Regions from separate parts of the Streptomyces sp. NBC_01571 genome, predicted to be linked through region 1. Evidence: predicted binding sites of a transcription regulator. Region 1 holds the regulator's gene; the other holds the start of a gene.

Region 1 (15,765 bases):
GACCACCAGGTCGGTGCGGCCGTCTCCGTTGATGTCACCGGCCGTGAGGTTCATCGGGCCCTGGGCGCCGCCGCCGGACTGGATCGGGGGCTTGATCGTGGTCCGGGCGAGGCCGGCCGCGCCGTTGGAGGTGATGCCGCCTTTGTAGACGTAGATCGTGCTGGACGTGTTTCCGACGGCCAGGTCCGCCTTGCCGTCGCCGTCGAAGTCGCCCGCGGCCAGGTTCTTGCCCCACAGGTCGTGCGAGGAGGAGGCCGGGTCGGCGAGGGCCACACCCTTGCCGGTGAGGCCGCTCGGGGAGCCCCAGAGGACGGAGAGGCCACCGGCGTCGACGTCGGTGCCGAACTTCTCGTGCGGGGAGGACACGGCGAGGTCGTCGTATCCGTCGCCGTTGAAGTCGGCGTACGCCGTCTCCGCGCCGAAGGCGTCCCCGGCCTCGGCGGTACCGGGGACCCCGGCGGTGTTCTGGCTGATCGTGGAGCGCTTGGCGGCCGACACACCGGTGGCGGTGCCGTAGAGGGCGACGACCTGGCCGGCGGCCTTGTGGCCGCTCACGTAGGCGCCCTGGGCGGAGAAGGCGACGTCGCCGATGCCGTCGCCGTTGAAGTCGGCCACCGGGACGACCGTGGAGTCGGCGGCCGTGGCCGTCGCGGCCGAGAGCGTGAGCAGACCGCCGGTCAGGGCGGCGGCGGTCGCTGTCGCGAGGGCGAGCTGCAGGGCGCGTGGGCGGTGGTGCGGGTGCTGCTTGTGCATGCGGGGTTCTCCTGCGGCATGCGGGAATGCCTGGCGGGCACTCCCAGTCAATGGGGTGCGGACGATTCACGTTCGCCGGGAGTTGTCCCGGCGTTCATGGCAGGTCGGCGAACAGGAGACCCACGGGCAGGCATGAGGGTTGTACGTGAGTTCGGATTTCTTGCGGGAGGCGTGAGGCCCCCGGGCCAGGAGTTCATCGCCGGGAACCCGGACGCGGAGAGCCGGGGGAACGCGAAACGCCGGAGGCGCTGTCACCAGCTCCTCCGGCGTTCGTGGGACTGCCCCGGTCTACTTCACCGGTTCGGGCTCCGGCTCGCTCTCCGCCTCCGCGGCCCCCGCCGGATCGACCGGCGTCCGGACGGAGTCGAGCAGCAGCTGCGCGACGTCGACGACCTGGACGGACTCCTTGGCCTTGCCGTCGTTCTTCTTGCCGTTGACCGAGTCGGTCAGCATGACGAGGCAGAACGGGCAGGCGGTGGAGACGATGTCGGGGTTGAGGGAGAGCGCCTCGTCGACCCGCTCGTTGTTGATGCGCTTGCCGATCCGCTCCTCCATCCACATCCGCGCACCACCGGCACCGCAGCAGAAGCCGCGCTCCTTGTGGCGGTGCATCTCCTGCTGGCGCAGGCCCGGGACGGCGGACATGATCTCGCGCGGCGGCGTGTAGATCTTGTTGTGACGGCCCAGGTAGCAGGGGTCGTGGTAGGTGATCAGACCCTCGACCGGGGTGACCGGGAGCAGCTTGCCCTCGTCGATGAGGTGCTGGAGCAGCTGGGTGTGGTGGATGACCTCGTAGTCGCCGCCGAGCTGCGGGTACTCGTTGCCGATCGTGTTGAGGCAGTGCGGGCAGGTGGCGACGATCTTCTTCGCCGACTTCGGCTTCTTCGACTCGGGCGTGGTGTTGCCCTCGTCGTCCGTCTCCTCGCCGAACGCCATGTTCAGCGCGGCCACGTTCTCCATGCCGAGTTCCTGGAACAGGGGCTCGTTGCCGAGGCGCCGGGCGGAGTCACCGGTGCACTTCTCGTCGCCGCCCATGATCGCGAACTTGACGCCCGCCATGTGGAGCAGCTCCGCGAAGGCCTTGGTGGTCTTCTTGGCGCGGTCTTCCAGGGCGCCGGCGCAGCCGACCCAGTACAGGTACTCGACCTCGGTGAGGTCCTCGATGTCGCGGCCGACGACGGGGATCTCGAAGTCGACCTCCTTGGTCCACTCCAGCCGCTGCTTCTTGGCCAGGCCCCAGGGGTTGCCCTTCTTCTCCAGGTTCTTGAGCATCGTGCCCGCCTCGGACGGGAACGCGCTCTCGATCATCACCTGGTAGCGGCGCATGTCGACGATGTGGTCGATGTGCTCGATGTCGACGGGGCACTGCTCGACGCAGGCGCCGCAGGTCGTGCAGGACCACAGCACGTCGGGGTCGATGACGCCGTTCTCCTCGACGGTGCCGATGAGGGGCCGTTCGGCCTCCGCCAGCGCCGCGGCGGGCACGTCCGCGAGGGCCTCGGGAGAGGCCTTCTCGTTGCCCTCCATGTCCTTGCCGCCGCCGGCGAGCAGGTAGGGGGCCTTCGCGTGCGCGTGATCCCGGAGGGACATGATCAGCAGCTTGGGCGAGAGCGGCTTGCCCGTGTTCCAGGCAGGGCACTGCGACTGGCAGCGGCCGCACTCGGTGCAGGTGGAGAAGTCCAGCAGGCCCTTCCAGGAGAACTGCTCGACCTGGGAGACGCCGAAGACGTCGTCCTCACCGGGGTCGGTGAAGTCGATGTCCTTGCCGCCGGAGGTCATCGGGAGCAGGCCGCCGAGCGCGGTCGCGCCGTCCGCGTTCCGCTTGAACCAGATGTTCGGGAAGGCGAGGAAGCGGTGCCAGGCGACACCCATGTTGGTGTTGAGGCCGACCGTGATCGCCCACCCCATGGTGACGCCGAGCTTGATCATCGCGGTCAGGTAGACCAGGTTCTGCAGGGTGCCGAGGCTCAGGCCCTTGAAGGCGGCGACCAGGGGGTACGACGCCCAGTACGCGGCCTCGTAGTGGTGGACGCCGTGGAGCGCGCCCTCCAGACCGCGCAGGGTCATGATGGCGAGGCCGATGACGAGGATGACGGCCTCGACGAAGTAGGCCTGGCCGGTCTTGGAGCCCGCGAAGCGCGACTTGCGGCCCGGCTTCGACGGCCGGTTCAGCTGCCGGATCGCGATCAGTACGAGGATGCCGAGCGTCGTGAACAGCGCGATGAACTCGGTGTACAGCTCGTACGGCAGCCAGCCGCCGAGGACGGGCAGCGTCCAGTCGGCCTTGAACAGCTGACCGTAGGCCGTGACGATCGTCAGGCCGAGGGTCAGGAAGCCGACGGCGACGAACCAGTGCGCGACGCCGACGATCCCCCACCGGTTCATCCGGGTGTGGCCGACGAACTCCTTGGCCAGCGTGATGCTGCGGGCCTTCCAGGCGTCGGTCCGGGAACCGGCCGGTACGGGCTGGCCGAGCTTGATGAACCGGTAGATCTGCGCGACGGCTCGGGCGATGAGCGCAACGCCGACCACGGTCAGGGTCAGCGACACAATGATCGCGGCGAGTTGCATTGGGGGCTCCTCGGGCCTGCGAGGTGGGGCTTTGTGTGATTACTAAGCGGTAACTTATGCAGTCCGTCTGAGACTACCCACTTCTTGCGCCGCACTGTAGCCAGCGGTGCGGTGATCTGCGTCGCTGAGGGTTGCCTGACGGGGGTGTCCCTTCCCGGGGTCGCGAGGTCGACACGTAAACCCGATCGTCCTATCTGCGGCACATTTCAGACATTCAACCCTAAGTTGGCGCTGTGTTGTACGGAATCGCCGCCGCCCTCGCCGCCCTGTTCCTCGCCGCCCTGCTCTCCGCACTGCTGCGGACGCTCGCTCTGCGCCTCGGCGCGGTCGAGCGGCGGCAGGGACGGCTGGTGGCGCTGCTCGGCGGTCCGGCGGTGATCGTGGCGACGGCGTTCGTCGCCGGGGCCGGTGACTGGACGGACGTGGCCCCGCTCGGCCCCGCGGCCGGGCGGCTGCTGGTCGCCGGGGTGGGGGTCGGTGCCCTCGGGCTCGTCGCCGACCTGAGGCCCGTACCGCTCGCGGTGCGGGGGGCCGTCGTGACCGCCGCCGCCGCGCTGACCGTGCCGTTCGACGAACTCGGACTGCCCGTGGGAGTCGTGGCCGTCGGGTGGATCGTCCTCATCGCGCACGCCTTCACCTCGCTCGATCACGCCGATGGAGTGATGGGGACGGTCGCCGTGGTCACCGCGTTCGCTCTGAGCGGGTCCGCGGCCGCGGAGGTCATGGACGGGCTGGCGACGCTGCTGAGCGTGCTGGCCGCCGCGCTGACCGGATTCCTGATGCACGGCTGGCCGCCGGCCCGGATCGTGCCGGGGCGCTGTGGCGGCCTGTTCGCCGGGTTCGTGCTGGCCTCGGCCGCGGTACTGGTGCATGCCGGCCGGGAGACCGGGTCGAGCGTGGGGGCCGTGTTCGCGCTGACGGTGGTGGCGACCGCGGACGCCGTGCTGGTGCTGGTGTCGCGGCGGCGGGCCGGGCGTCCGCTGCTGTGCGGCGCTGCCGACCATCTCGTCCACCGGCTGCGGCACCTCGGTGTCACGCCACAGGGTGCCGCGGTCCTCGCCGGCGTCACCGGCTTCGCGGGTGCACTCGTCGGCATGCTGATCGACTTGGGGTGGGTGGGGGCTGCGGCGGCCCTGTGGGTGGCCGGCGGCGCCGTCGTGGGGGTCGTGGTACTCCTTCGTGTCCCCGTGTATGGGACGAGTTTCCCGGGGAAACCGCAGGTCGGCGCCTACCTGCGCGTAAGGAACAGATAAGACTTGAGCCCCCTCGACTCAGCTCTGTTGACCGGAAGCTGGACGTCGTGCACACTTGAGTCCGTTCCACTCAAGTCATTGCTGGAGGAATTGAAATGGCACGTGCGGTCGGCATCGACCTGGGCACGACTAACTCCGTCGTCAGCGTTCTGGAGGGCGGCGAGCCCACCGTCATCACCAACGCCGAGGGTGCCAGGACCACGCCGTCCGTCGTCGCCTTCGCCAAGAACGGTGAGGTGCTCGTCGGCGAGGTCGCCAAGCGCCAGGCGGTCACGAACGTGGACCGGACCATCCGCTCGGTGAAGCGTCACATGGGTACGGACTGGAAGATCGAGCTCGACGGGAAGCACTTCAACCCGCAGCAGATGAGCGCCTTCATCCTGCAGAAGCTGAAGCGCGATGCCGAGGCCTACCTGGGTGAGAAGGTCACGGACGCGGTCATCACCGTTCCGGCGTACTTCAACGACTCCGAGCGTCAGGCGACGAAGGAGGCCGGCGAGATCGCGGGCCTGAACGTCCTGCGTATCGTCAACGAGCCCACGGCCGCCGCGCTCGCGTACGGCCTGGACAAGGACGACCAGACGATCCTCGTCTTCGACCTCGGTGGCGGCACCTTCGACGTGTCCCTCCTGGAGATCGGCGACGGCGTCGTCGAGGTGAAGGCCACGAACGGCGACAACCACCTCGGTGGTGACGACTGGGACCAGCGGGTCGTCGACTACCTGGTGCAGCAGTTCAAGTCCGGTCACGGCGTGGACCTCGCCAAGGACAAGATGGCCCTCCAGCGCCTCCGTGAGGCCGCGGAGAAGGCCAAGATCGAGCTGTCCTCGTCCACCGAGACCTCGATCAACCTGCCCTACATCACGGCCTCCGCCGAGGGCCCGCTGCACCTGGACGAGAAGCTCACGCGCGCCCAGTTCCAGCAGCTCACGGCCGACCTTCTGGAGCGCTGCAAGACGCCGTTCCACAACGTCATCAAGGACGCGGGCATCAACCTGTCCGAGATCGACCACGTCGTTCTCGTCGGTGGCTCCACCCGTATGCCGGCCGTCGCCGAGCTCGTCAAGGAGCTGACCGGCGGCAACGAGGCCAACAAGGGTGTCAACCCGGACGAGGTCGTCGCCATCGGCGCCGCCCTGCAGGCCGGTGTCCTCAAGGGTGAGGTCAAGGACGTCCTGCTCCTCGACGTGACCCCGCTGTCCCTCGGTATCGAGACCAAGGGCGGCATCATGACGAAGCTCATCGAGCGGAACACGACGATCCCGACCAAGCGGTCCGAGATCTTCACCACCGCCGAGGACAACCAGCCGTCCGTCCAGATCCAGGTCTACCAGGGCGAGCGCGAGATCGCGGCGTACAACAAGAAGCTCGGGATGTTCGAGCTGACCGGTCTGCCGCCGGCGCCCCGCGGCGTCCCGCAGATCGAGGTCGCCTTCGACATCGACGCCAACGGCATCATGCACGTGACCGCGAAGGACCTGGGCACGGGCAAGGAGCAGAAGATGACCGTCACCGGTGGCTCCTCGCTGCCGAAGGACGAGGTCAACCGGATGCGCGAAGAGGCCGAGAAGTACGCGGAGGAGGACCACGCCCGCCGCGAGGCCGCCGAGTCCCGCAACCAGGGCGAGCAGCTCGTCTACCAGACGGAGAAGTTCCTCAAGGACAACGAGGACAAGGTCCCCGGTGACGTCAAGACCGAGGTCGAGGCGTCCGTCGAGGAGCTGAAGGCCGCGCTCAAGGGCGAGGACACCGCCGAGATCCGTACGGCCACCGAGAAGGTCGCGGCCGTCTCTCAGAAGCTGGGCCAGGCCATGTACGCCGACGCCCAGGCCGCGCAGGCGGGCGCCGGCGCCGAGGGTGCCGAGCAGGCCAGGGCCGAGGACGACGTCGTGGACGCCGAGATCGTCGACGAGGACCGCAAGGACGGTGCCGCGTGACGGAGGAGACCCCGGGTTTCGAAGAGAAGCCTGACGTCCCCTCCGGCGCCACCCCTGACGACGCCGAGCCGAAGGACGCCCCCTCCGCGGAGGGGGCGTCCCCGGCCGGGGACGCATCAGCCGCAGCACAGACCGCCGGTCTGACGGCGCAGCTGGACCAGGTACGTACGGCGCTCGGCGAGCGAACCGCGGACCTCCAGCGGCTCCAGGCCGAGTACCAGAACTACCGGCGCCGGGTCGAGCGGGACCGGATCGCGGTCAAGGAGGTCGCCATCGCGAACCTTCTGACCGAGCTCCTGCCCGTCCTCGACGACATCGGCCGCGCGCGGGAACACGGTGAACTGGTCGGCGGTTTCAAGTCGGTGGCCGAGTCGCTGGAGACCGTCGCGGCGAAGATGGGGCTTCAGCAGTTCGGCAAGGAGGGCGAGCCCTTCGACCCGATGATCCACGAAGCCCTGATGCACTCGTACGCTCCGGACGTCACGGAGACCACGTGCGTGGCGATTCTGCAGCCCGGGTATCGCTTCGGCGAGCGCACCATCCGCCCCGCGCGGGTGGCGGTCGCCGAGCCCCAGCCGGGCGCGCAGTCCGTCAAGTCCGACGACACGACGGCTGAGGCGGCCGAGGACAAGGAGAGCGGTGGCCCGGACGAGGGCTGACGTTGACACGATGAGGAAGGAGGGACGTCGGGGATGAGCACCAAGGACTTCATCGAGAAGGACTACTACAAGGTCCTCGGCGTCCCCAAGGACGCCACCGAGGCCGAGATCAAGAAGGCGTACCGGAAGCTCGCCCGCGAGTTCCACCCGGACGCCAACAAGGGCAACGCCAAGGCCGAGGAGCGCTTCAAGGAGATCTCCGAGGCCAACGACATCCTCGGGGACGTCAAGAAGCGCAAGGAGTACGACGAGGCACGCGCCCTCTTCGGCAACGGCGGCTTCCGTCCGGGGCCCGGAGCGGGCGGCGGCAACTTCAACTTCGACCTGGGCGACCTCTTCGGAGGCGGCGCCCAGGGCGGCGCGGGCGGCGGGGCCGGCGGCTTCGGCGGCGGCATCGGTGACGTCTTCGGGGGCCTGTTCAACCGCGGCGGCGCGGGCACCGGCACCCGGACCCAGCCCCGGCGCGGCCAGGACATCGACACCGAGGTGACGCTGAGCTTCACCGAGGCGGTGGACGGCGCGACGGTCCCGCTGCGGATGACCTCCCAGGCGCCCTGCAAGGCCTGCTCCGGCACCGGCGACGCGAACGGCACACCCCGGGTGTGCCCGACGTGCGTCGGCACCGGCCAGGTGGCGCGGGGTTCGGGCGGCGGCTTCTCGCTCACCGACCCGTGCCCCGACTGCAAGGGCCGCGGGCTCATCGCGGAGCACCCCTGCGAGATCTGCCAGGGCAGCGGCCGCGCCAAGTCCTCGCGCACGATGCAGGTCCGCATCCCCGCCGGGGTCTCGGACAGCCAGCGCATCCGCCTGCGCGGCAAGGGCGCACCGGGCGAACGGGGCGGCCCGGCCGGCGACCTGTACGTCACGGTCCATGTGGACGCCCACCCGGTCTTCGGCCGCAAGGGCGACAACCTCACCGTCACCGTGCCCGTCACCTTCGCGGAGGCGGCACTCGGCGGCGAGGTGCGGGTACCGACCCTGGGCGGCCCCCCGGTCACCCTGAAACTGCCCCCGGGCACGCCCAACGGCCGTACGATGCGGGCCCGCGGCAAGGGCGCGGTCCGCAAGGACGGCACCCGCGGCGACCTCCTCGTCACCGTCGAGGTCGCGGTCCCCACGGACGTGTCGGGCAAGGCGCGTGACGCCCTGGAGGCGTATCGCGAGGCAACCGCGGACGAGGACCCGCGGGCGGAGCTGTTCCAGGCCGCGAAGGGAGCATGAGCAGATGGACGGCCGTCGTCGAAACCCCTATGAACTGACGGAGGAGACCCCCGTCTACGTCATCTCGGTGGCGGCCCAGCTCTCCGGCCTGCACCCGCAGACCCTGCGCCAGTACGACCGCCTCGGCCTGGTCTCCCCGGACCGCACACCCGGGCGCGGCCGGCGCTACTCGGCCCGCGACATCGAACTGCTGCGCACCGTCCAGCAGTTGTCGCAGGACGAGGGCATCAACCTGGCCGGCATCAAACGCATCATCGAGCTGGAGAACCAGGTCGCCGCGCTTCAGTCCCGTGTCGTGGAGCTGGAGTCGGCCCTGGACGGCGCGGCGGCGACCATGCGGCAGCGCGAGGCCGCCGTCCACGCCTCCTACCGGCGGGACCTGGTCCCGTACCAGGAGGTCCAGCAGACGAGCGCGCTGGTGGTGTGGCGGCCGAAGCGGTCGCCGGAGTAGTTCCCCGAGCGTCGAAGGGGCCGGGAGGTGGATCACCTCCCGGCCCCTTCGCGTGCGCCGGCTGCCGGAGACCGTGGGGCATCGGGCGAAGGGGCCTGCCGGGCGGGCGAGTTGTCCGCGCAGGCGCGGGCGAACCCGACGACGGCGGAACCGGCCGCTGCGGCGTGGCCGACGCGAAAGTGTGTTTGCCGTCGGGAACGGTGAGGGTGACGGACCGTCTCAGGGGACGGTGACGTTCTGCCAGGGACCGGTCCCGCGGACGCGGTCGGGAAGGGGGCCGAATCGGCCAAGTCCGCGCCCTGGACCTAACGGTCCGTTTTTCTTCGATGTGCCCCGGAAAACGACGTTCAGGTCGACTGCCGTTCGTGGGCGGCGAGACATAATCGGTCATTGCGGCCGGAGTTGTGCGATGTGCGCGACGGACGGGTCGGCGAGTGACGCAGATCACTTCGGCCCTGGTGCGGGCCGTTCCGTCGCGTCGGACCGGGCTCGCGCTCGCCCGTCCGGAGCTGCGGTGATACTCGGCCATCTTCAAGTCTCCAGGTCGGAGGCGTGGGTTGTCCGGTCCTCACGAGGTGTGTGGGAACGAAGTGCTCCGCAGGGCTTACGTGGAAGTGGAGGTACAGCCTCTTCCCATCGTGTTCACTTGGGGAACACAGAATGCTGTTGCCATCTCGTTAAGTGGTTACTCCTTGACGCTGAGGTGATCGCCGCGTTGGCTTTCAGCCACCTGGGTCGCAATGCAGCTACCTCGCCCGGAAGGCACCTGATGTGAACACTCGTAACACCCGGCTTCGTCGTACGGCCATAGCCCTGGCCTCGTCCGCGATCGCCGTCTCCCTCGCCGGCTGCGGGGTCGTCGACGGGATCGGCGGCAGCGACTCCAAGGCGAGCCCGACCAAGGGCGACGACATCAAGGTGGGTCTCCTTCTCCCCGAGAAGGCGAACACGCGTTACGAGAAGTTCGACTACCCGATCATCAATGAGCAGGTCAAAAAGCTGACCAACGGCAAGGGCGAGGTTATCCACCTCAACGCCGAGCAGAGCGCGAGCAAGCAGAACGCCCAGCTCCAGCAGTTGGTGGACGACAAGGTCGACGTCCTCCTCGTGGACGCGGTCGACTCCAAGGCCATCGCGAGCGGTGTGCGCAAGGCCAAGGCAGCGGGTATCCCCGTCATCGCCTACGACCGGCTGGCCGAGGGCCCGATCGACGCGTACATCTCCTTCGACAACGAGCTCGTCGGCGAGGTGCAGGGCAAGGAACTCCTGAAGGCCCTCGGCACCAACACCGCCACGAAGCAGATCGTGATGATGAACGGCGCGCCCACCGACCCGAACGCGGCGCAGTTCAAGGCGGGCGCCATGTCCGTGCTCGACGGCAAGGTCGAGATCGCCCAGAAGTACGACACCAAGGACTGGGACCCGGCCCAGGCCAAGTCCAACATGGAGAAGGCCATCTCGGCCATCGGCCTCAGCAACATCGCCGGCGTCTACTCCGCCAACGACGGCCTCGCGGGCGGGGTCATCGACGCGATGAAGACCATGGGTGTCAACAAGGTGCCGCCGGTCACGGGCCAGGACGCCGAGCTCGACGCGGTGCAGCGGATCCTCCTGGGTGAGCAGTACATGAGCGTCTACAAGTCGTACCCGCAGGAGGCCACCGCCGCCGCCGAGATGGCCGTGGCGAAGGTCCAGGGCCGCGGGATCGAGTTCGACGCGCTGACCCGGGACAAGGTCGACAGCCCCACGGCCCAGAAGATCCCGGCCCAGCTCGTGCCCGTGGTCGCCCTCACCAAGGACAACATCAAGGAAACGGTGCTCCAGGACAACATCTACCGCCTCAGCGAGATCTGCACGGCCAAGTACAAGTCGGCCTGTGCGGCGGCCGGCATCAAGTAGCCGTACCTGTCCTGCGACCTACGCGCGGGAGCCCCGGGCCGGGGCTCCCGCGCGTACGTCTTTCACGGCCCGGGTGAACCGTTCCGGGCCGGTCGGGGTCTCACCGGGAGACCGTGCTCGATGCGTTCGTACTGGAGGCGCCCGTGGCCATGATCGGCCTGTTCTGGATCACCGAGGAGAGCGTGTACGTGGGTGCCGAGCCCGCGGGGAACGGGCGCGGGGTACGGCTCACTCCCGAGGGCCTGGAGGCCGTGGGCACCGACCAGAAGGGCTTCTGGGCGTGGCGGGACGTGCGTGCGGTCACCGTGCACGACGCGCAGGTGCGCTCCAGTACCCGGTGGCTGGTGAACAGCGTGATGGACACGGTCCTCGACGTGGCGACGGGCGGCGGTGAGGCGCCGCCCGCGTTCGAACTCCACGTCCGCACGGACGAGGAGAAGGCCGAACTGACGGTGTACACGGCGGCCGTCGGGGGCTATGTGCAGTCCGAGTACGAACTGTCGCTTGACCTGTTGAACCGCTTCGTCGACGGCACGGCGGACGTGGCGCGGCTGTTGGAGTGGGGGAGCGTCGAGGGCGACGGTGTCACACCCTGGCGGGCAGCCCGGGAGGCGCTGCTCAGGAGCTGGGCCACGGCTGTCTGAGACGGGTCCCTCGCGGGCGGTGCCCCGGCGGGTGCGTTCCGTCCCACCGCGGGGGTGATCCGCGCCGAAGTCGCCGTCCCCGAGGGCCCGTTGAGGGCCTCCTGAGCGGAGAGGCGATCCGGCCCCGGGCGTGGCTGAGCGCGCCCCGCGTACGCGTTGCCACGGTTGCCTCCAGCGCGAGCCCCGTAACCGACCCACGGGCCCTCCAGGCCGTTCCTGACGCCTCGCTGGTGAGCTCCACCGTCACCTCCGGCGGACCGCCGGTCACCCCCGGGTGGGTGTCCTGGACCGGGGTCGCGTCGCGGTGGTCGCGGCCACGGCCGGGCACGGCGTCGGCCCCGGCGGCGCGGGGTGCAGCGGAGGCACCGTCATGTTGTTGCAGGGTGCCGTGCGGAGGTGGGGGAATTTCCGGACGTATACGGGCGAGAGGGGGCGCGCGGGGGGCGCGCCCGTGTTGCGATGGCGGTCGGGGCCGCGCATAGTTGCGCTGCGGAAGACGCGGGCCACGGGGTCCGCAGTGCGGAAGTGCTCCGCCGTGGACGGTGCGCAGCGTCGCATCACGGAGGTTGCTGGAGCCGGAGGTTGGAGCCAGGGGTGGGAGATGGCCGGGCACGGGGCGGACAGGCATCCGCACGGCGCTGACCGACTGTGCGACGCCGGGGACCGGGTGTACTCCCGGGCCGTGCGGCGCGGGCGGGTGCCGCGCGGTGACGCCGAGGCGGTGCCCTGCCTGGTCGAGTTGGCGCTGCTGCACCCGGACCCCGACGACATGGGGTGGCTGGTGCCGACCTCGCCGCAGGAGGTCATGACGCGGCTGATCCGGGGTGTGTACGAGGAGGTCAGCGCGAGCCAGGCGCGGGTGGGCGGCGCGGTGGCGGCGTTCGAGTGGTACGCCGGGCTCGGCGGGCGCGTGCAGGCGCAGACCGAGGGGGTGGCGATCCGCGTCCTGGACGGACTGCCCAGGATCCGGGCCGCGATGGACGAGGCGACCGAGGCGTGCACCAGCGAGGTGCTGACGGTGCAGCCGGGCGGCATCCGCCGCGAGGACGAGCTGTCGGAGGGCCTGCACCGGGCGCTGGAGATGCGACGGCGGGGTGTGCGGATGCGGGACCTGTACACGCATGTGGCGCGGCACGGCCAGGGCCTGCACAACTACATGGAGATGATGGGCGGCGCGGCGGAGGCCCGGACGCTCGACGAGGTGGTCGAGCGGCTCATCCTCTTCGACCGCAAGGTGGCGTTCATCCCGGCCAACGACGACCGCACGATCGCGCTGGAGCTGCGGCACCCGGCGCTGGTCGACTACCTGGTGACGGTCTTCGAGCGGCTGTGGCGGCTGGCGATCCCGCTCGCCGCCCCGCTCCCGGAGACCGGCATCGACGGCATCACCCATCGCGAGCGTTCGATCGCGGCGCTGCTCGCCGAGGGGCACCAGGACGCGGTGGTCGCGGAGCGGCTGGGGATCAGCGTGCGGACGTGCCGGGCGCACATCGCACGCCTCTCGGAAACCCTGGGAGCGGCGAGCCGTACGCAGTTGGGCGTCCGGATCGCGCAGGCGGGGCTCGATGGGCCGCCGCGCTCCCCGGAGCTGCTGCCGTTCAGTGCTCCTGGTCCAGAATCCCCGACTGGGCGATGAGATAGCCGAGTTGTGCCCGGCTGCCGCTGCCGAGCGCGGTGGCCAGTTTGGCGACGTGGGCGCGGCAGGTGCGGACGTTCATGCCGAGACGGCGGGCGATGGCCTCGTCGACGTGGCCCTCCACCAGGAGTTTGGCGATGGAGTGCTGGATGTTGGTGATGCCGCCCGGGGCGGTCTCGTAGGGCGCGCCGGCGGTGAGCGGGACGGCGCGGCCCCAGATGAACTCGAAGACCTTGATCAGGTAGCGGACGAGTCCCGGATGGCGCAGTTCCAGGGCGACTTGCTGGTCGTCGCGGGTGGGGATGAAGGCGACGCTCTCGTCGCAGACGATGAGGCGCTCCACCAGCTCGTCGATGGTGCGGTACTCGACCTTGCCGTCGGACAGCTGTGCCACGTAGGCCAGTTTGTCGGGACTGTAGCGGGCTGTGTGCTGATAGAGCGTCCGGATCTTCACACCACGTTCGATCAGCGGCCGGTCGCGTTCCAGCCCCTGGAGGAGGCTGCGCTCGGAGCCGCGGTCGCTCGGCTGGATCGTGAGCATCTCGTGCTGGCACTGGGAGGTCGCCAGGTTCAGCGCCGCGTTGATACGGTCGCCGCCCTCCAGCACTGTGATGGAGTGGGTGAGCGTCGCTCCTTGGACGCTGAGAGCCATGAACGGCTCAAAAGCGTCACTCAACTCGATCGAGAGACGCCTGCGTTCGGTGATCTCGCGCTCTATGGGGTTGAGTCGCTGGGCCAGGGCCACCGAAGGGGGCACCGGGCGCAGCCAGTTCGCGTCATCGGGATCGGGGTGGAGGAGTGCCAGTTCCACCAAGCAGGGGGCGGGCTCCGCGTCCTCGCGCGCGATTCGTCCTGTGCGCAGCGCGTTCGCGTAGAGACGGCCTCCGTCCTCGCACAACTGGGTCACACCGTGGGGATGTGTCGCATTAGTCTGATTCGTTGCCAAAAGTCCACCCCCCAGGGTCCTGAACGTGCAGGAACATGATGCATCGATTATGTGGCCACGACGTGCCCGAATGAGCCATCGTCTTATTCGACGGGGGAAGACGGGACTTTCAAGTGAGGACGAAGCCGACTATGCGTAACAAAATGCTTCGCTCGGTGCTTGTCGCCGCCTTCTCCGCCATGGTGGCATTCGGAGCTCTGGGCGGCCTCTCCGAGACGAAGGCCGACGTACTGGCGGACAGTCACTGGCCGGCGGTGGCCACGGACAATGTACTGGCGGACAGTCACTGGCCGGCGCCAGCCGCGGACGACGTGGTTGTGACTCCGGCGGCGGATGACGGCTCCGGGAGTTGACGTGACGACGCCCCCCGACGACCGCTCCTTCCGTCGCGAGATGGCAACCGCCTACCGCTCCGGCTGGCACTTCATCGACCTGGCGACAGCGATCCCGCACACCGGTGACTCGCTGATGGTGACCGTGTTCGGAGAGCCGGTCGTCGTCACCCGGGACGAGGAGGAGGACGTACGGGCGTACCGGTGTCTGCGACGCCCGCGCGGCGCGCCGCAGCCCGTGCGATGTGCCATCAGGTACGGAATGATCTTTGTGAACCTCGATCAGCGTGACCACCAGCTGGCCGAGCCGGAAGCCCCGGATGTAAGGACCATCTCAGCCACCCCCCGCAGTGCCTGACGCGATTCCCCCGTCGTAGTAGATCGCGCAGGTACTTCCCCCCGCAGCGGCGTCACCGTGACCTGAACACGGTGACGCCGCTGCAGTTTTGGGCGAAAGATCCTGGTATCCGAGGCTCGTCCCCCGGGTGCGGCCTCATTCACGAAGGCCGGAACCGGGCGGGCGGCGGAATCAGCCGCGCCCCAGCGCCGAGGTCAGTCTGATCTCGATCACCACCCGGGCCGGGTTGGGTGAGGGGGTCCTCCCATACCGCTCCGCGTACCGCCGTTCCGCCTCCGCGACGCGCGACGGTTCGGCGGAGACGGTCGCGCGCCCCTCCAGCGTCGCCCACCGCCGTCCGTCCACCTGGCACACCGCGACCCGGGCGCCGTCGGCCCCGGCGGCCGTCACGTGCCCCACCTTCGCGCTGGACCCGCCGGCGATGACCCGGGCCAGACCGGCCTGTGGATCGTAGGTGACCCCGACGGGAACGACGTGCGGGCTGCCGTCCGCCCGGAGCGTGGTCAGCGTGCACAGGTGCCGCTCCCGCCAGAAGGCGAGGTAGGCGGGATCGGGATCGTGCGGGTCCACCGGATATGCGGCCATGGTCCGAAAGGTAACCCGACCGTTCCGACGTAAGTCCCCCCGGCCTCACCTTGAGTGGAATAGACTCAACTTTGTGTACGCTGACTGAGTCAGTCCGTACGGGAAGGTCCGTACGCGAAGTCCGTACAGAGAGTCCGTTCAGGAAGTCCGTGCACAGGAGGAGAACGCGAACGTGGACGCCGAGCTGACCAACAGGAGCCGGGACGCGATCAACGCGGCCACCACCCGGGCCGTGTCCGAGGGGCACCCGGACCTGACCCCCGCACACCTGCTGCTCGCGCTGCTCGGGGGGCAGGACAACGAGAACATCATCGATCTGCTGGCCGCCGTCGACGCCGACCAGGCCTCCGTGCGGGCCGCCGCCGAGCGTGTGCTGGCCGCCCTGCCCAGCGTGACCGGGTCCACCGTCGCGCCGCCGCAGCCCAACCGCGAGCTGCTCGCCGTCATCGCCGAAGCGGCCGACAAGGCCAAGGAACTCGGCGACGACTACCTGTCCACCGAACACCTGCTCATCGGCATC
Region 2 (15,765 bases), 1.2 Mb from region 1:
GTGGCGTTGATGAGGGTCAGGCGGACCCGTTCGCCCTCGCGGATCGGATGGCGGCGTTCGAGGGAGTAGGGCTCGTGGTCGAAGGCCCAGTCGAACCTCCTCATGCTGCCGGTCAGCTTGACGCGCAGCTGGCGGTCCGGACCGGAGTCGTTGAGCGCCACCGACTCGTGCGGCCGCATCCGTCGGGCCGGTACCACCTTGCCGTCGAGCTCGCGCGGATGCACGGAGGGCTGGGGCAGGGCCCCGCTGGAGGTGCGCAGGACGGCCAGGGCCCGGGCGTTCTTGCCCTCGGCCAGCGCGACCAGCGGGAACATGCCGTCCTTGGCGGTGATCAGCACGTCGTAGCGTTCGGCCATGCCGATCAGCAGCGCGTCCGTCGTCTTGGGCTCGACCGGGTAGCCGTCCGTGTGGGTCACCGTCATCTGGTGCCCGCCCAGCGCCACCCGGAAGGCCGTGTCGCCCCCGGCGTTGATGATCCGCAGCCGGATGCGGTCCCCGGGGCGGGCCCGGAAGACCGCGGGGGCCTGCGGGATACGGCCGTTGACCAGGTAGTACGGATAGTCGACGTTGCCGCCCTCGCTGCGCAGGATGCGGCTGCGCGAGCCGTGCAGGATGCGCGAGGGACCGGTGGAGCGGCCGTGGCCCGACGACGGCGCGCCGGCCGCCGCGTCGTGGCCGGATCCGCTGTGCGCGCCGCCCTCTCCCATGTCCATCGGCGCGCCCCTGCCACCGCGCAGCTGGGAGAGCACTCCCTCCGGGGTGGAGCCGCCCACGCCGTCCACCCAGTCGTCGAGGACGACGACCCACTCCTTGTCGTAGGACAGGGGCTCCCTGGGGTCCTCGACGATCAGGGGCGCGTACAGGCCGCGGTCGAGCTGCATGCCGGAGTGCGAGTGCAGCCAGTAGGTACCCGCGTGCGCCATGGCGAAGCGGTAGGTGAAGTCCGCGCCGGGCTTGATGGAGTTCTGGGTCAGTCCCGGCACGCCGTCCATGTCGCAGCGCATCCGGACCCCGTGCGAGTGCAGCGTCGTCTCCGTCGGCAGGTGGTTGGCGATCGTGAGGGCGAGGATGTCGCCCTTGGTGACCCGGACCTCCTTGCCGGGCAGCGCGTCGCCGTACGCCCATGACCTGACGGTTCGTCCGCCCAGGTCGAGGGAGGTCTCGGCGGCGGTGAGCCGGAACTCCCGGACGGGTCCGGTGCCGCGTCTGCGCTCGGCGGCGAGGACCTCGGGATCGGAGGGGTTCACATAGCCGCCGGGTCCCCTGGGTACGAAGCCGCCGCCGTCGCCCGCGTTGCCGGCGGCTCCGGGCCCCGACTGCGGGCCGGACCCCGAGTCGGAGCCGGAGCAGCCTGCCAGGGCTGCGGAGCCGACGGCCACGATCGAGGCACCCAGCACGGTGCGCCGCTTATATGTGTGCATGGATGAATAACACACGTCTTGTCCGCATGTGTGCGAGAACTGGAGCGGCGTGTCCTGGCACCAGGGTGGTGAAGAATCGTTACTTCCCGGGCCCGCGCGGGCGCCGGCGCTCCTCGGAGGAGCGCCGGGAACCGCGCGGCCTGGCACGCTCGGCCCATACCGGGACGGGGACTCAGGCCCCTGCGACCGAGGCCAGATACGCCTCCGTCTTCTCCGGCTCATAGAAGAAGTTCTCGAAGTCCGCAGGGTTGTCGAACCCGTTGGCGAAGCGGTGAGCCACCGGCTCGAGTTGGGTGCCGGCGCCGATCAGCTTGAGGACGTGCTCCGGCGGGACCCCCAGCATGGCGTTCGTCCACTTCGTCACGTGCTGGGCGGTGTCCCAGTAGCGGTCGAAGGTGGCGCGCATCCAGGCCTCGTCGAACTCCTTCTCGCCGTGCTCCAGGATCGAGCCGAGGTACGCCGCCGCGCACTTCGAGGCGGAGTTGGAGCCCTGGCCGGTGATCGGGTCGTTCGCCACGACCACGTCGGCGACGCCCAGGACCAGGCCGCCGCCGGGGAGACGGCCGACGGGGTTGCGGACGGTGGGCGCGTAACGGCCGGACAGCGTCGCGTTGGCGTCGGTCAGTTCGACCTTGGTGGCGCGCGCGTACTCCCACGGCACGAACCGCTCCATCAGCTCCAGCGTCAGGGAGAGGTGCTCCGCCGGGTCCTTGACGCCGTTGAAGACGTCGGCCGGACCGCCGGGCACACCCTCCCAGAAGAGGATGTCCGCGCGGCCGGAGGTGGTGAGCGTCGGCATGACGAAGAGCTCGCCCACGCCGGGGACCAGGTTGCAGCGGACCGCGTCGTAGTCCGGGTGCTCCGGGCGCGGACCGAGACCGTGCACATAGGCGACGGCCAGTGCCCGCTGCGGCTGCGCGTACGGGGAACGGGAGGCGTCCCGGCCGAACATGGACACCAGTTCGCCCTTGCCCGCGGAGACCAGCACGAGGTCGTACGTACGGGAGAAGTAGTCCAGGTCGGAGACCGCGGCGCCGTGTATCACCAGCTGGCCGCCGCGCTGGGCGAACGTCTCCATCCAGCCGGCCATCTTCACGCGCTGGTCGACCGACTGGGCGTAACCGTCGAGCCTGCCGACCCAGTCGATCGCGCGCTGCGAGGGGCCCGGGTCGAAGGAGCCGGGGGCGGCGACCGAGACGCCGAGCCCCTCGATCCTCGGGGCCTGGGACTCCCAGAAGTTCAGCTGGAGATCGCGCTCGTGCTCGAGTGCCGTGTGGAACATGCACTGCGTCGACATGACCCGGCCCGTGCGGATCTCGTCCGCCGTCCGGTTCGACATCAGGGTGACCTCGTACCCGTTCGACTGGAGGCCGAGGGCGAGCTGGAGTCCGGACTGACCGGCTCCGACGACGAGTATCTTCCGCATGGGCGTCCTTACTCTGCGTACGTCTTATTCGGGGCTCACGTCGAGCGCGTGCCCCACCAGCGCGAGGAGCGTCTCGACGACCGAGATCCGACGCCTGGCATCCATGATCATGACAGGTATGTGCGGAGGCACCGTGAGGGCCTCGCGCACGTCGGCGGCGTCGAACGGCTCGCTGCCGTCGAAGTGGTTCACCGCGACGACGTACGGAAGTCCGCAGCTCTCGAAGTAGTCGAGCGCCGGGAAGCAGTCCTTGAGGCGGCGGGTGTCGGCGAGGACCACCGCGCCGATCGCGCCGCGCACCAGGTCGTCCCACATGAACCAGAAGCGCTGCTGCCCCGGCGTGCCGAAGAGGTAGAGCACCAGGTCGTCGTCGAGCGTGATGCGGCCGAAGTCCATGGCCACGGTGGTGGTCAGTTTCTCCGGTGTCGCGCTGAGGTCGTCGGTGTCCTCGCTGGCCTGGGTCATCAGCGCCTCCGTCTGGAGGGGCGTGATCTCGGAGACCGCCGTGACCAGCGTGGTCTTGCCCACGCCGAAACCGCCCGCGACCACGATCTTGGTGGCGATCGGAGCGCGGCTGCGGTCCGTCTGCCAGGCCTGGAGGTTCTCGTCGGACTCCGCCCCGGACAGCGGCACCGGGGCCAGTGGCATCGGAGCCGTGGCGGGGAAGGCGGTTCGCGGCGCGCCCTCAGAGACGACGGAGTCCATTCAGCACCCTTTCCAGCAGAGCGCGGTCCGGCTGTCCCGGGCCGTGACCTGTTCCGTACACGCGGATCTTTCCCTGGTCCGCCAGGTCACTCAGGAGCACGCGGACCACGCCCAGCGGCATCCTGAGGAGGGCGGCGATCTCGGCCACCGTACGCATCCGGCGGCAGAGTTCGACGATGGCCCGCATCTCGGGCATCACCCGGGTCTCGAGCGACCCGTTCGTCAGTTCCCTGCGCTCCTCGGGGGCGTCGAGCGCCGCCACGAAGGTCTCGACGAGCAGCACGTGCCCGAAGCGGGTACGGCCACCGGTGAGCGAGTATGGGCGGACCCGGGCGGGTTTGCGGTCGCCGCCGCGTACGGGGAGCTTGGGCGCGGAGGAAGAACTCACTGGGCACTCCCCGTCGGCTTGGCTTCTAGTGACTGGCGCAGTTCGCTGCGGAGTTCGGGGGTCAGCACATGGCCGGCGCGGCCGACGAAGAGCGCCATGTGGTACGCCACCACGCTCATGTCGCAGTCCGGGGCGCCGTGCACACCGAGCAGCGAGCCGTCGCTGATCGACATCACGAAAAGACTGCCGTCGTCCATCGCGACCATGGTCTGTTTGACGCCGCCCGCCTCCATCAGCTTCGCGGCGCCGATGGTCAGACTGCCGATGCCGGAGACGATGGTGGCGAGGTCGGCGGCGGACCCCTTGGGGCCGGTGGGGCGCTGCTCCGTCCCGGTGCGGGCCTCCGCGTTCCTGCCGGGGTCGGAGGAGAGCAGCAGCAGGCCGTCGGAGGAGACGACCGCGACCGACAGCAGTCCCGGCACCTCCTCGACGAGGTTGGTCAGCAGCCAGTGCAGATTGCGGGCTTCACTGCTCAGACCGAAGGTACTGGGCGCGGTCAACTGCTTGCCTCCTCGACTGTGCCCCCCGATGCGTCTACTGCGTCCGGTGCCAAGTGCGGTGCGGTGGCCGGGCCGTCCGGCGCGCCGGGGGTGCGTGTCTGTGCCGTCTGTTCGGCGATCTCCGCCTCGACGTCGCGGCGGCCCTCCGTCGCACCCCGGTGGAAGCCGCCGAGCCTGCGCCGCAGCGCCTCGGCGTCCACCCCGCCGGCACGCGCCCGGGGGGCAGGCGCGGGCGCGGAGATCTTCGGTGTGCGCTTGGGCAGGCCCTTGTCGGTGACCCGCTCCGGCTCGTCGTCCGGTGCGCGGTCGTGGACGTCGGGTCCGATGGCGTAGGGGTCGCCGGCGGTCCGGGCGGAGGGCACGGTGTGCGGGGCGGGAGCCGCCGTGGCCGCGCCGGGTCCGTCCGCCGCCGCCGCGGGACCGTCCGCCGGAGTCGTCGCGCGACCGTCCGTGGGCACCGTCGGTCCGTCCGTCCGCGTGACCGGGCCGCGCGGCGGCGGTACCGGCGCGTCGGCCGGCGGCACCGGCGCCAGGACCATCGTGGTCTCGGAGGCCGTCTGACCGGGTACGGGCGAATCCTGCGCCCCGGCGTCGCGTACGGCCTCTTCCGCCGCGGCTATCAAGGGGTCCTCGTCCCCGGCCGGAGCGGCGGGGACGGCCGCCTTGAGGGCCGAACGTCCGCGCAGGACGTTGGAGTTGACCTCGGCGGCGGCCCCCGGGAGGGTCACCGTGGGGGCGGCGCCGGGGACCGGGGTGGTCGAGGGCACCGTGCCGGCGGGGGACGCGGACAGCAGCGCCTTCGGGAGGACGACCACCGCGGCGGTCCCGCCCTGCTTCTGCTCGCGCAGCTGTACGCGTACGCCGTGCCGGTGGGCGAGCCGCGCCACCACGTACAGGCCGAGCCCGAGTCCGTCCCCGCTCTCCTGGTCGTACGCGTCGTCCGGGTCGAATGCGGAGAGGCGGGTGTTGAGCTGGGTCATCCGCTCGGCGGCCATCCCGATGCCCTCGTCCTGCACGGAGAGCATCACCTCGCCGTTCTCCAGGAGCCAGCCGGAGACCTCGACGGGGAGGTCGGGCGGCGAGAACGACGAGGCGTTCTCCATGAGTTCGGCCAGCAGGTGCGAGAGGTCGTCCGCGGCGTAGCCGGCGAGGTGGGCGTGCGGCGGCAGGGCGGCGATACGGACCCGCTCGTACCGCTCGATCTCGCTGACCGCGGCGCGCACGACGTCGACCAGCGGGACCGGGCCCGCGTGGTGCTGGACGTGCTCGTGCCCGGCGAGGACCAGGAGGTTCTCGCTGTGGCGCCGCATGACGGTGGCGAAGTGGTCCAGCTTGAAGAGCGTGCCGAGACGCTCCGGGTCCTGCTCGCGCTCCTCCAGCCCCTCGATGACACCGAGTTGCCGCTCGACCAGGCCGAGGGTGCGCAGCGCGAGGTTGACGAAGGTCCCGTGGATGGTGCCGCGCACCTGCTCCAAGTGGGAGGCGGCCTGTGCGAGTTCGGCCCGCAGCCGGTCGCGTTCGTCGGCCATCAGCCGGCGCTGTCCCACGAGGTGCTTGCGGTCCGCCTCGAGCGTGGTGAGCCGCTCGTGCAGCCCGGCGGCGTGCGCGTGCAGCGCGTTGACGGAACGGACGACCTGGGCGAACTCGTCGTCGCGGCCGGTGAACCTGACCGGTTCCCCGGCTCCCGGGTCGGCGGCGAGGCGGGCCGACCCGATCCGCAGCACGGCCAGCGGCCGGGTGAGCGTGCGGGCCATCGCCATCGAGACGCCGACCGCGACCAGCAGCAGGGCGCCGATCACGGCGATCCGGACCTCCAGCGCGGTGACGTCGTCGTCCCGCAGCAGTTCGAGGTCCTTGGTGCGGTGGTCGTAGAGGGAGGCCTCCGCGCCGCGCATCAGCTCGACCCGGGCGGAGAGCGCGGCGTCCGCCTTCTTCGTGCTGGTGTCGAGCTCGTCGTCGGAGAACGTGGGCTGGTCGGTGAGACCGGCGAGGTACTTGTCGGCGGCGGTGACGTCCGGACCGGTGACCGTCGAGTCGTAGGAGTCCCTGGCGGCCTTGGGCGCGGTCTCGCGGAAGTCGGCGAGGGCCGCCTCCGAGCGCAGCCCGGCCTGCTGGGCGGCGGCGCTGAGCGCGTCGCGCTGCTTGGTGCCGGCGTCCGACGAGCTGTTCGTGGTGGTCGGCAGGCCGGTCAGCGGGTCGATGACCGTCCGTGTCGTGCGCGGGATGCTGAGGGCGGCGAGGAGCAGTCCGCGGGCGGCGGCGGACTGCTGGACGGCGGAGTCGAGCTCGGCGAGGGAGTGCGCGTCGGAGCCCGCCCGGGGCGGGAGCCGCTCGGCCAGGTCCTCGGCGAGGCCGTGCAGTTCGGTGATGACGGCCGAGTAGGCGTCGTGGGTCTCGAGAGCGCCGCTCTTGCCGGTGAGCGCCGCTCTGCGGACCGTGCCGATGCCGTCCAGGTCGTTCAGCAGCACGGCGGGCGCGTCCTCGTCCGCCCGCAGCTCCGTGACCTGCCGGTCGACCCGGGCGCTGCGCTGCTCGGAGGGGGCCTTGGACTTGGGGCGGCCCGCGGCGATGTACGTGGTGACGTCGTCGCGCTCGTCAGCCAGCGCGTGGGCGAGCGTCAGCGCCTCCTGGGTCCGCTGCGCGAGCGTCACCAGGTTCTGGGAGTCGTTGAGTTGCTCGGAGGCCGCCATGACCGTGGGGGCGCCGGCGCCGGCGATGGCGGCCGCGACGACCGCCACGGCGACGATCAGCCGATTGCGCACGTGAGCGGCGCGGCCCTTGCCCGCGGAGGTGTCCCCCGCGGCCCCCGGCGTGCGTTCCGCGCCCCCCTCGGGGGCCGACTGCCTGCCTGTGCGCCGAGACCGCATCTTCTGCACCGGTGCTCGCATTCCTGACTCGTGTACCCAAGGGCCCGGGTGACGCTCCGTCAATGAAGGTGTCCGCCCTCCGCACGCCTTCGACTCGGCGTGTGCAGGGGGTACCCCCCATCGGCTCCCGACCCTCCCAGTGCCGGTGGGCAGTGGTCCCGCATCATCTGACCCGCCACCCGAAGGAGTGAACCCCGGACGGGAGTTGGCGGGCAAGTTCCTCTGGCGCGTGCGCCCCCCTTGCGCGGCGGGCCGGTTGGACGTCGGCGGCGGGCTTTGGCAGTATTCGCCGCCACGCGTTCCCGGAGTCGATCATTCCATGCCAAACCAGGCGGCTGAGCTGCGGGTCCGTACCCGTTCGGCGCCCGTTGCCAGCCTTTCGTGGACCTTGTGAAGAGCTCGTGCAGACTGGCTGGATGCGCACCGAACTCGTTTCCGAACCGGGCGACCCGGGCCGCCCCAATGAGGACTTCGCAGCGGTCGGGCTTCCGGCCTCGGGACAGGGGGGTTCACTGGTCCTCCTCGACGGCGTGACGCCCCCGCCCGGCGACGACGGATGTCTTCATTCCGTCGCCTGGTTCTCGGCGCGGCTCGGCGGATCCCTGACCGAACTGTCCGTTTTCCGCCGGGATCTACCCCTGTCGGAGATCCTTTCCCGGGCTATCCGGCGCACCGCCGAGGCCCACGCCGGCTCCTGTGACCTTTCTCACCCGCGTACGCCGCAGGCAACCGTGGTGGTCGCACGGTGGTCCGCCGAACTGGTCGAGTACCTGGTCCTGTCGGACTCGGCCCTGCTGCTGGAGTCCCCCGCCGGGGAGGTGACACCGGTCCTGGACGGCCGCCTCGACCTGGTCCCGCGCGCCTGGCTCGCCACGGACGCGATCGCCGACGCGACGGTCCGCAACAGGGAGGGGGGCTTCTTCACGGCGGCGGCGGATCCGTCGGTGGCGGCGCGGGCCGTGACGGGCGTGCTGCCGCGTGCGGAGGTGCGCGCGCTGGCCGCCCTCACGGACGGCGCGACCCGCTGGGTCGAGAAGTTCGAGGAGGGCGACTGGCGCGAGCTGTTCACCCTCCTCCGCAAGGAGGGCGGGCAGGCTCTCGTCGACCGCGTACGGACGCTGGAGCGCGACGACGCGGAGAACCGGGTGCGTCTGCGCCGGAGCAAGACGCACGACGACGCGACGGTGGTGTTCGTGGAGTACTGAACGGGGGCGCCGCGCGCGGGACGGCCCGCCGCGCGACGCGACGGACGGCGCGCCCGAGCTTCGGGGTCGGCGAACCGTCGCGGGGGCCCGCCGGGGGCGCCCGCCGGGTTCCTCACGTGCGCGGCGTCGCGGACCGGCCGCGGACCGGCCGCTGGACGGCGGACCCCCACGAGACGGCGGACCGTCCGCCGATCCGGGCAGGGAGCCCATGGAGCAGCGCGGTACCCACGGGACGCCCTGCAGCCCACAGATGGCGGACGTGCCCACGTGGCGGGGCGCCCGGGAGACAACACGCCACCCACCCGGAGGCGGACCACCCACGGAACAGAGCGGCACCCACGGAACAGGACGGCACCCACGGGACGGACGACCACCCGCGGAGCAACGCGGCACCTGCGGGCCCTGGTCCACCCGCGGAGCGACCGTTACTTCTCCATGCCCTGGTTCAGCTGGTGCAGCAGCCGGGCGAGTTCGGCGACCTCGTGCGGGTCCCAGCCGGCCAGCTCGCGGACGTACCGTGCCCGTCTCGCTTCCCGGACCCGGCGGAAGCGGTCCCGGCCCCCCTCGGTGAGGTGGACGAGCCAGGCGCGGCCGTCGGCCGGGTCGGGCTCGCGGGCGACGAGGCCGAGCTCCTCCAGGGCGCGGAGCTGGCGGGACATCGTGGCCTTGCCGACCCCGATGTAGGCGGCCAGTTCCGTGGCGCGCTGGCGGCCGCACTCCTCCAGACGGAAGAGGAGTCCGTACGCCGAGGACTCCAGATCCGGGTGCACCTCGCGGGCCATCTCACCGGAATTGGCCCGGGCGCGTCGCAGGAACACGGTCAACTCCCGCTCCAGCGCCGGGAATTCCTGGTCCACACCATTTTCCGACGCCTCGGATTCGACACGACGCCCGTCGCCGTTTGCGCCCTCGTGCACGTCAGCACCCCTGACCCGGTTTCCCGATCCTGAAAGTTTCTGCCAAAAGTCGCCGTTGCCGCAGCTCCGCCAGTATTTCGCAGGCATAGACCAACGGCAGCCTCCGGGCCCTCTTCCCCGCGGCCTTCCCCGTGCCTAGCTTCTCTGACAGACAAATACTGGCATGCGCACGCCATCAACAAGTCGACGAGGACTTGGCCCCCACGGGCGTCGGGGGCGATGCCGTCGGTCCGCCAGTGTTCCCCCCACCGTGCACCACCGATCCCCTCGGAGGCACGACATGCCCGCGCACGGATCCGGAAGCCGCACCACGCCCCCACCGGGGCGCCTGTCCAGGGCCTGGACGCTGCTCGCAGCCCTCTCCGCGCTCTTCCTCCCCCTCCTCCTCGCTCCTCCGGCCCAGGCGTCGCCCGCACTCCCGGCCGCGCCCGTACGGGGCGTCACCCCCTCCTCCCCCACCGCCTCCGACCCCGCCCCGGCCCGCGGTTCCGCCCATCTGGGCATGGGCGTCCTCGCGCACGACGGCCGGAGCGGCACGCCGAGCACGGGTGACGCCACCCAGACGGAGGGCGTGGACGTCAGTGGCCATCAGGGAAACGTCGCCTGGTCGACCCTGTGGAGCAGCGGGGTCAGGTGGGCCTACACCAAGGCGACCGAGGGGACGTACTACACCAACCCCTACTTCGCCCAGCAGTACAACGGCTCGTACGACGTCGGCATGATCCGGGGCGCCTATCACTTCGCGACCCCGGACACGACGACCGGCGCCACCCAGGCCAACTACTTCGTGGACCACGGCGGCGGCTGGTCCCGTGACGGCAGGACGCTGCCGGGCGTGCTCGACATCGAGTGGAACCCGTACGGCGCCGCCTGCTACGGCAAGACGCAGAGCGCGATGGTCAGCTGGATCAGCTCCTTCCTCGCCCAGTACAGGGCGCGCACGGGGCGGGACGCCGTGATCTACACGGCCACCAGCTGGTGGAGCGACTGCACCGGGAACTACGGCGGATTCGCCGCCGCCGACCCGCTGTGGATCGCCCGCTACGCCTCCGACCCCGGCACGCTTCCGGCCGGCTGGTCCCTCTACACGATGTGGCAGTACACGTCGTCGGGACCGACGGTCGGTGACCACGACAGGTTCAACGGCGCGCTCGACCGGGTGCAGGCGCTCGCCAACGGGTGACCGCCGGGACAGGGGAAGGCCCGGGCTCCCTCACGGGCCCGGGCCTTACCCGTCCGGACGTACCGGCGGCGTCCGTCACGCCGCCACCGACACCTCCGGGGTCGCACCGCTGGTCGCCGGGGTCAGCGCCAGCTCCAGCACCTGCCGGACGTCCGTGACGGCGTGGACGTCGAGCTTCTCCAGGACCTCGGCGGGGACGTCGTCCAGGTCGGGCTCGTTGCGCTTCGGGATCACGACCGTCGTCACCCCGGCCCGGTGGGCGGCCAGCAGCTTCTGCTTGACGCCGCCGATCGGCAGCACCCGGCCGGTCAGCGAGACCTCGCCGGTCATCGCCACGTCCGTACGGACCGGCCGTCCGCTGAGCAGCGAGGCGAGGGCGGTCGTCATGGTGACGCCCGCGCTCGGACCGTCCTTGGGAACGGCGCCCGCCGGGAAGTGGATGTGCACGCCCCGGTCCTTCAGGTCGCCGACCGGCAGTTCCAGCTCGGCTCCGTGCGACCGCAGGAAGCTCAGCGCGATCTGCGCCGACTCCTTCATCACGTCACCCAGCTGACCGGTCAGGGTCAGACCCGCCGCGCCCGTCTCCGGGTCGGCGAGCGACGCCTCCACGTAGAGGACGTCACCGCCCGCGCCCGTGACCGCCAGACCGGTGGCGACACCGGGCACCGCGGTACGGCGCTCGGCCGGGTCCTGGGCCGACTCGGGCACGTGGTGCGGCCGTCCGAGGAGCCCGCGCAGGTCGGCGTCGGTCACCGTGAACGGCAGTTCCCGCTCGCCGAGTTCGTGCTGTGCCGCGATCTTGCGGAGCAGCCGGGCGACGGCCCGCTCCAGGTTGCGGACGCCCGCTTCCCGGGTGTACTCCCCGGCGAGCTTGCGCAGCGCGCTCTCGTCGAGCGTGACCTCGTCCTTCGCCAGACCCGCCCGCTCCAGCTGCCGCTGCAGCAGGTGGTCACGGGCGATGACCACCTTCTCGTCCTCGGTGTACCCGTCGAGCCTGACCAGCTCCATACGGTCGAGCAGGGCCTCCGGGATGGCTTCGAGCACGTTGGCCGTCGCCAGGAACACCACGTCGCTGAGGTCGAGCTCGACCTCCAGGTAGTGGTCCCGGAAGGTGTGGTTCTGCGCGGGGTCGAGGACCTCCAGCAGGGCCGCGGCCGGGTCGCCCCGGAAGTCGGAACCCACCTTGTCGATCTCGTCCAGCAGGACCACCGGGTTCATGGACCCGGCCTCCTTGATGGCGCGGACGATGCGGCCGGGCAGGGCGCCGACGTACGTACGACGGTGGCCGCGGATCTCGGCCTCGTCCCGGACGCCGCCCAGGGCGACCCGGACGAACTTCCGGCCCATGGCGTGCGCGACGGACTCGCCGAGCGAGGTCTTGCCGACGCCGGGCGGTCCGACCAGCGCGAGCACGGCACCGCCGCGCCGCCCGCCGACCACACCGAGCCCGCGCTCGGAACGCCGCTTGCGCACGGCGAGGTACTCGGTGATGCGTTCCTTCACGTCGTCGAGTCCGGCGTGCTCGGCGTCCAGAACGGCCTTGGCGCCCTGGATGTCGTACGCACCGCTGTCGTCGGTCCGCTCGTTCCACGGCAGCTCCAGCACCGTGTCGAGCCAGGTCCGGATCCAGGAGCCCTCGGGCGACTGGTCACTGGACCGCTCCAGCTTGTCGACCTCCTTGAGCGCGGCCTCGCGGACCTTCTCGGGGAGGTCGGCGGCCTCGACGCGGGTCCGGTAGTCGTCGGACTCCTCGCCCTCCTTGGCGTCGCCGTTCAGCTCGCGCAGCTCCTTGCGGACGGCCTCCAGCTGGCGCCGCAGCAGGAACTCGCGCTGCTGCTTGTCGACGCCCTCCTGGACGTCCTTGGCGATGGACTCGGCCACGTCCTGCTCGGCGAGGTGCTCGCGCAGCTGCTCGGTGGCGAGCTTCAGCCGGGCCACCGGGTCGGCGGTCTCCAGCAGCGTGACCTTCTGCTCGGTGCTCAGGAACGGGGAGTAACCGGAGTTGTCGGCGAGCGCGGACACGTCGTCGATGGCCTGTACGCGGTCCACGACCTGCCAGGCGGCGCGCTTGCGCAGCCAGCTGGTGGCGAGGGCCTTGTACTCCTTGACCAGTTCGGTGACGTGGCCGGGCAGCGGGTCGGGCACGGTCTCGTCGACCTGGGTGCCCTCGACCCACAGGGCGGCACCGGGACCGGTCGTGCCGGCACCGATCTTCACGCGTCCACGGCCGCGGATCAGCGCGCCCGGGTCGCCGTCGGCCAGTCGGCCGACCTGCTCGACGGTGCCGAGCACACCGGTGCTCGGGTACGCCCCGTCGATGCGTGGCACCAGCAGGACCCGCGGCTTGCCGGGCTCCGACCGCGCGGCGGCCTGGGCCGCCTCCACCGCGGCGCGCACATCGGCGTCGTTCAGGTCCAGCGGAACCACCATCCCGGGCAGCACGACCTCGTCGTCGAGCGGCAGCACGGGCAGGGTGAGCGATGTGGACGTCGAAGCCATGATCTTCCCTTCGGCAGTCAAGTTGAGCTACACCGACTCAATGCATGTGAGTCCCCGATTGTTCCCCGGGGCTTGTTCGCTCTGAGCGATCACTCGGCCACCCCTCGGGACGACGGGCATCCGCGCAGGTCAGCGTCGTCTTCGAGGTGTCGACGGGTCCGCCGGGACTGCACCCGGCCGGGGTCTACCGCAAGAACCACCTCATGAGGCGCCCTGTTCCCGCGCGGGGCATCCCCCTGGGGGGACGGCGACCCTAGGCGGCGACAGTGCCGGAGGTCTGGACCGGCCGGACGGCGGGGTCGCCCGCGCCTCGGCCTCCGCCCCCGCCGGCGCCGGCCCGGTGCCTGCGCCGTACCAGCGGCCAGGTCGAGACCCCGACCGCCAGCGACAGCAGGTGTCCCCAGTCGGTCATCGGGTCCCTGAACGCGATCAGGTCGCCGATCAGCACCCCCGCGAAGCCGATCAGCACCGGCCAGCGCAGCCATGGCGTCAGCAGCCCGGCGAGGGCACCGACGCTCGCGGCGACACCGAAGCTGATGCCGTAGTCGAGACGGTGCAGGGAACTGCCGGGAAGGTGTCCCGCCAGTACCGAGAGACCGACGGGCACCTCGGTGGCCAGCGTGGCCACGACGTGACCGAGCAGGAAGACACCCGCCGCCCGCAGCCCCCCTATGCGCCGTTCCAGCGCGGTCAGTACGAGCACGAACCCGGCCGCGTACATCGACGCGATGCCGCCCGCGATCCACAGCGCGCTGGCCAGCAGCACGAGCACCGGATGGCGCACGAGATGCGCCACGTCCGTACTGGAACCCTGCTGCAGCGCGTGGACGAGAGAGGGTGCGGCGTGGTCGGCGGTCACCGAGACGACGGCGAGGACGGCCGCGTATCCGAAGGTGAAGGGCGTGCCGGTGGGGGTGGGGAGCAGTCGCCAGGGCCGTAGCGCGCGCGTCCGGGCTAGGGCATGGGCACGGGGGTGGGTGCGGGAGGCGGACGGGCGGGGCGCGGATGGGTCCGTGACCGCGTCGCCGCGCTGTCGCGGCATGCCGTCCAGCACGGACGTGCCCGCTTCCGGGTTCTCGGGCGTGACGTCGGACGGGGAGGCCGTGGCCGCCGCGGTCGTGCTCCGGTCCAAGGTGGAGGGCTCCTTCCGTCGCCACCCAGCCTTGGGTGTCCCGCGCGTCACTGTCTATGACCGACGCCACCCGCGGGGCGATTCACAGCAACCCCACAGCCGGGAACGGCGACCGCACGAGCGGCCGAGGCCGTCGCCATACGCAGGGCCGCATGTATGGCCGTATGCATGGCCGTATGTATGAAGGACAGCCGGGCGGCACCGGCTGTCGCCGGGCGGACCCCGCGTGGCGTGCGCCCGGACAGCCAGGCACCCGGGCACCCGGGGCGTCAGCGTGGGCGGCGCACCCGAGGATCGATCACGCCGCGCGGCCGAGGATCTCCCCCTCCGCACGTCCGCGGGCACTGCCAGGATGGGAGCCATGACGGCTCCGTACGACACCCCCGTAGTCATCGACCGCAGGGAAGGCCCGTACGGCGAGGTCGTGTTGCGGCGCCACGGCGCACTGCTGCAGATCATCGCCAACGGGTGCTTCCTGATGGACACCTCGGACGGCCGCTCGGAGCGGCTCCTCGTCGACGCCGCGTACGACGCCCTCGACGGGCGCCCGGAGCCGGACGTGCTGATCGGCGGGCTCGGCGTCGGGTTCTCGCTCGCCCACGCGGCGGCGGACCGGCGCTGGGGGCGCATCACCGTCGTCGAGCGCGAGCGGGCCATCGTCGACTGGCACCGTGACGGTCCGCTGGCCCGGCTCTCCGCGCGGGCGTTGGCCGACCCGCGCACCGAGATCGTGCAGGCCGATCTGTCCGCTCACCTCCGTGAGACATCCGCCACGTACGACGCGCTCTGCCTGGACATCGACAACGGCCCCGACTGGACCGTCACGGAGGACAACCACAGCCTGTACGGACCGTCCGGACTCGCGGACTGCGCGCGGGTGTTGAGACCCGGCGGGGTGCTCGCCGTGTGGTCGGCCCAGCCCTCTCCCAAATTTGAAGGAAGCTTGCGGAATGCCGGATTCCGACGGGTGCGTACCGAAGAGATCCCGGTTGCCCGGGGCGTTCCGGACGTCGTCCACCTCGCGACAGGGCCTGGATAGCCGAGCGCAGCCGACTGCCCTTACGCTGCTCCCCTGGCGCGGATCATTCAAGCGTCAAGCGCAGTCATGGGATCACCCCACGGATTCCGGAAAGCACACATCAGGGGCGGGCGATGGAGCAGACCCACACATCCCACAACGGCACGGCGGCGACGCCGGGCGCTCAGCGCCGGGTGCTGGTGGTCGAGGACGACCCGACGATCGTCGACGCCATCGCGGCCCGTCTGCGAGCCGAAGGGTTCCTCGTGCAAACCGCGGGCGACGGACCGGCCGCCGTCGACACCGCGGAGGCCTGGCAGCCGGACCTGCTGATCCTCGACATCATGCTGCCCGGCTTCGACGGCCTGGAGGTGTGCCGACGGGTCCAGGCCCAGCGTCCGGTACCGGTGCTGATGCTCACCGCGCGCGACGACGAGACCGACATGCTGGTCGGTCTCGGCGTGGGCGCCGACGACTACATGACGAAGCCGTTCTCGATGCGGG

The links. The regulator HspR, encoded in region 1, represses chaperone genes until heat shock. The targets are predictions, from matches to a motif close to TTGAGNNNNNNNNNCTCAA.
Region 2: lon (endopeptidase La) is a predicted target of HspR. The motif match lies at 13,134-13,152, and genes of this name have one in related genera.

Annotation. Positions count from the first base shown of each region.
Region 1 covers NZ_JAPEPZ010000001.1:5,590,294-5,606,058, forward strand. The annotation lists gene OHB41_RS25185 (FG-GAP and VCBS repeat-containing protein) at 1-753, opposite strand, end outside; gene OHB41_RS25190 ((Fe-S)-binding protein) at 1,042-3,324, opposite strand; gene OHB41_RS25195 (MraY family glycosyltransferase) at 3,558-4,577, shown strand; gene dnaK (molecular chaperone DnaK) at 4,673-6,514, shown strand; gene grpE (nucleotide exchange factor GrpE) at 6,511-7,173, shown strand; gene dnaJ (molecular chaperone DnaJ) at 7,207-8,394, shown strand; gene OHB41_RS25215 (heat shock protein transcriptional repressor HspR) at 8,399-8,845, shown strand; gene OHB41_RS25220 (substrate-binding domain-containing protein) at 9,617-10,744, shown strand; gene OHB41_RS25225 (hypothetical protein) at 10,858-11,388, shown strand; gene OHB41_RS25230 (helix-turn-helix transcriptional regulator) at 11,990-13,024, shown strand; gene OHB41_RS25235 (helix-turn-helix domain-containing protein) at 12,987-13,970, opposite strand; gene OHB41_RS25240 (Rieske (2Fe-2S) protein) at 14,364-14,660, shown strand; gene OHB41_RS25245 (pyridoxamine 5'-phosphate oxidase family protein) at 14,832-15,245, opposite strand; gene clpB (ATP-dependent chaperone ClpB) at 15,418-15,765, shown strand, end outside.
Region 2 covers NZ_JAPEPZ010000001.1:6,765,061-6,780,825, reverse strand. The annotation lists gene OHB41_RS30690 (multicopper oxidase family protein) at 1-1,421, opposite strand, end outside; gene OHB41_RS30685 (styrene monooxygenase/indole monooxygenase family protein) at 1,594-2,847, opposite strand; gene OHB41_RS30680 (GTP-binding protein) at 2,872-3,552, opposite strand; gene OHB41_RS30675 (DUF742 domain-containing protein) at 3,533-3,940, opposite strand; gene OHB41_RS30670 (roadblock/LC7 domain-containing protein) at 3,937-4,440, opposite strand; gene OHB41_RS30665 (sensor histidine kinase) at 4,437-7,328, opposite strand; gene OHB41_RS30660 (protein phosphatase 2C domain-containing protein) at 7,724-8,512, shown strand; gene OHB41_RS30655 (MarR family winged helix-turn-helix transcriptional regulator) at 8,938-9,429, opposite strand; gene OHB41_RS30650 (lysozyme) at 9,710-10,612, shown strand; gene lon (endopeptidase La) at 10,688-13,111, opposite strand; gene OHB41_RS30640 (rhomboid-like protein) at 13,365-14,243, opposite strand; gene OHB41_RS30635 (spermidine synthase family protein) at 14,605-15,282, shown strand; gene OHB41_RS30630 (response regulator transcription factor) at 15,396-15,765, shown strand, end outside.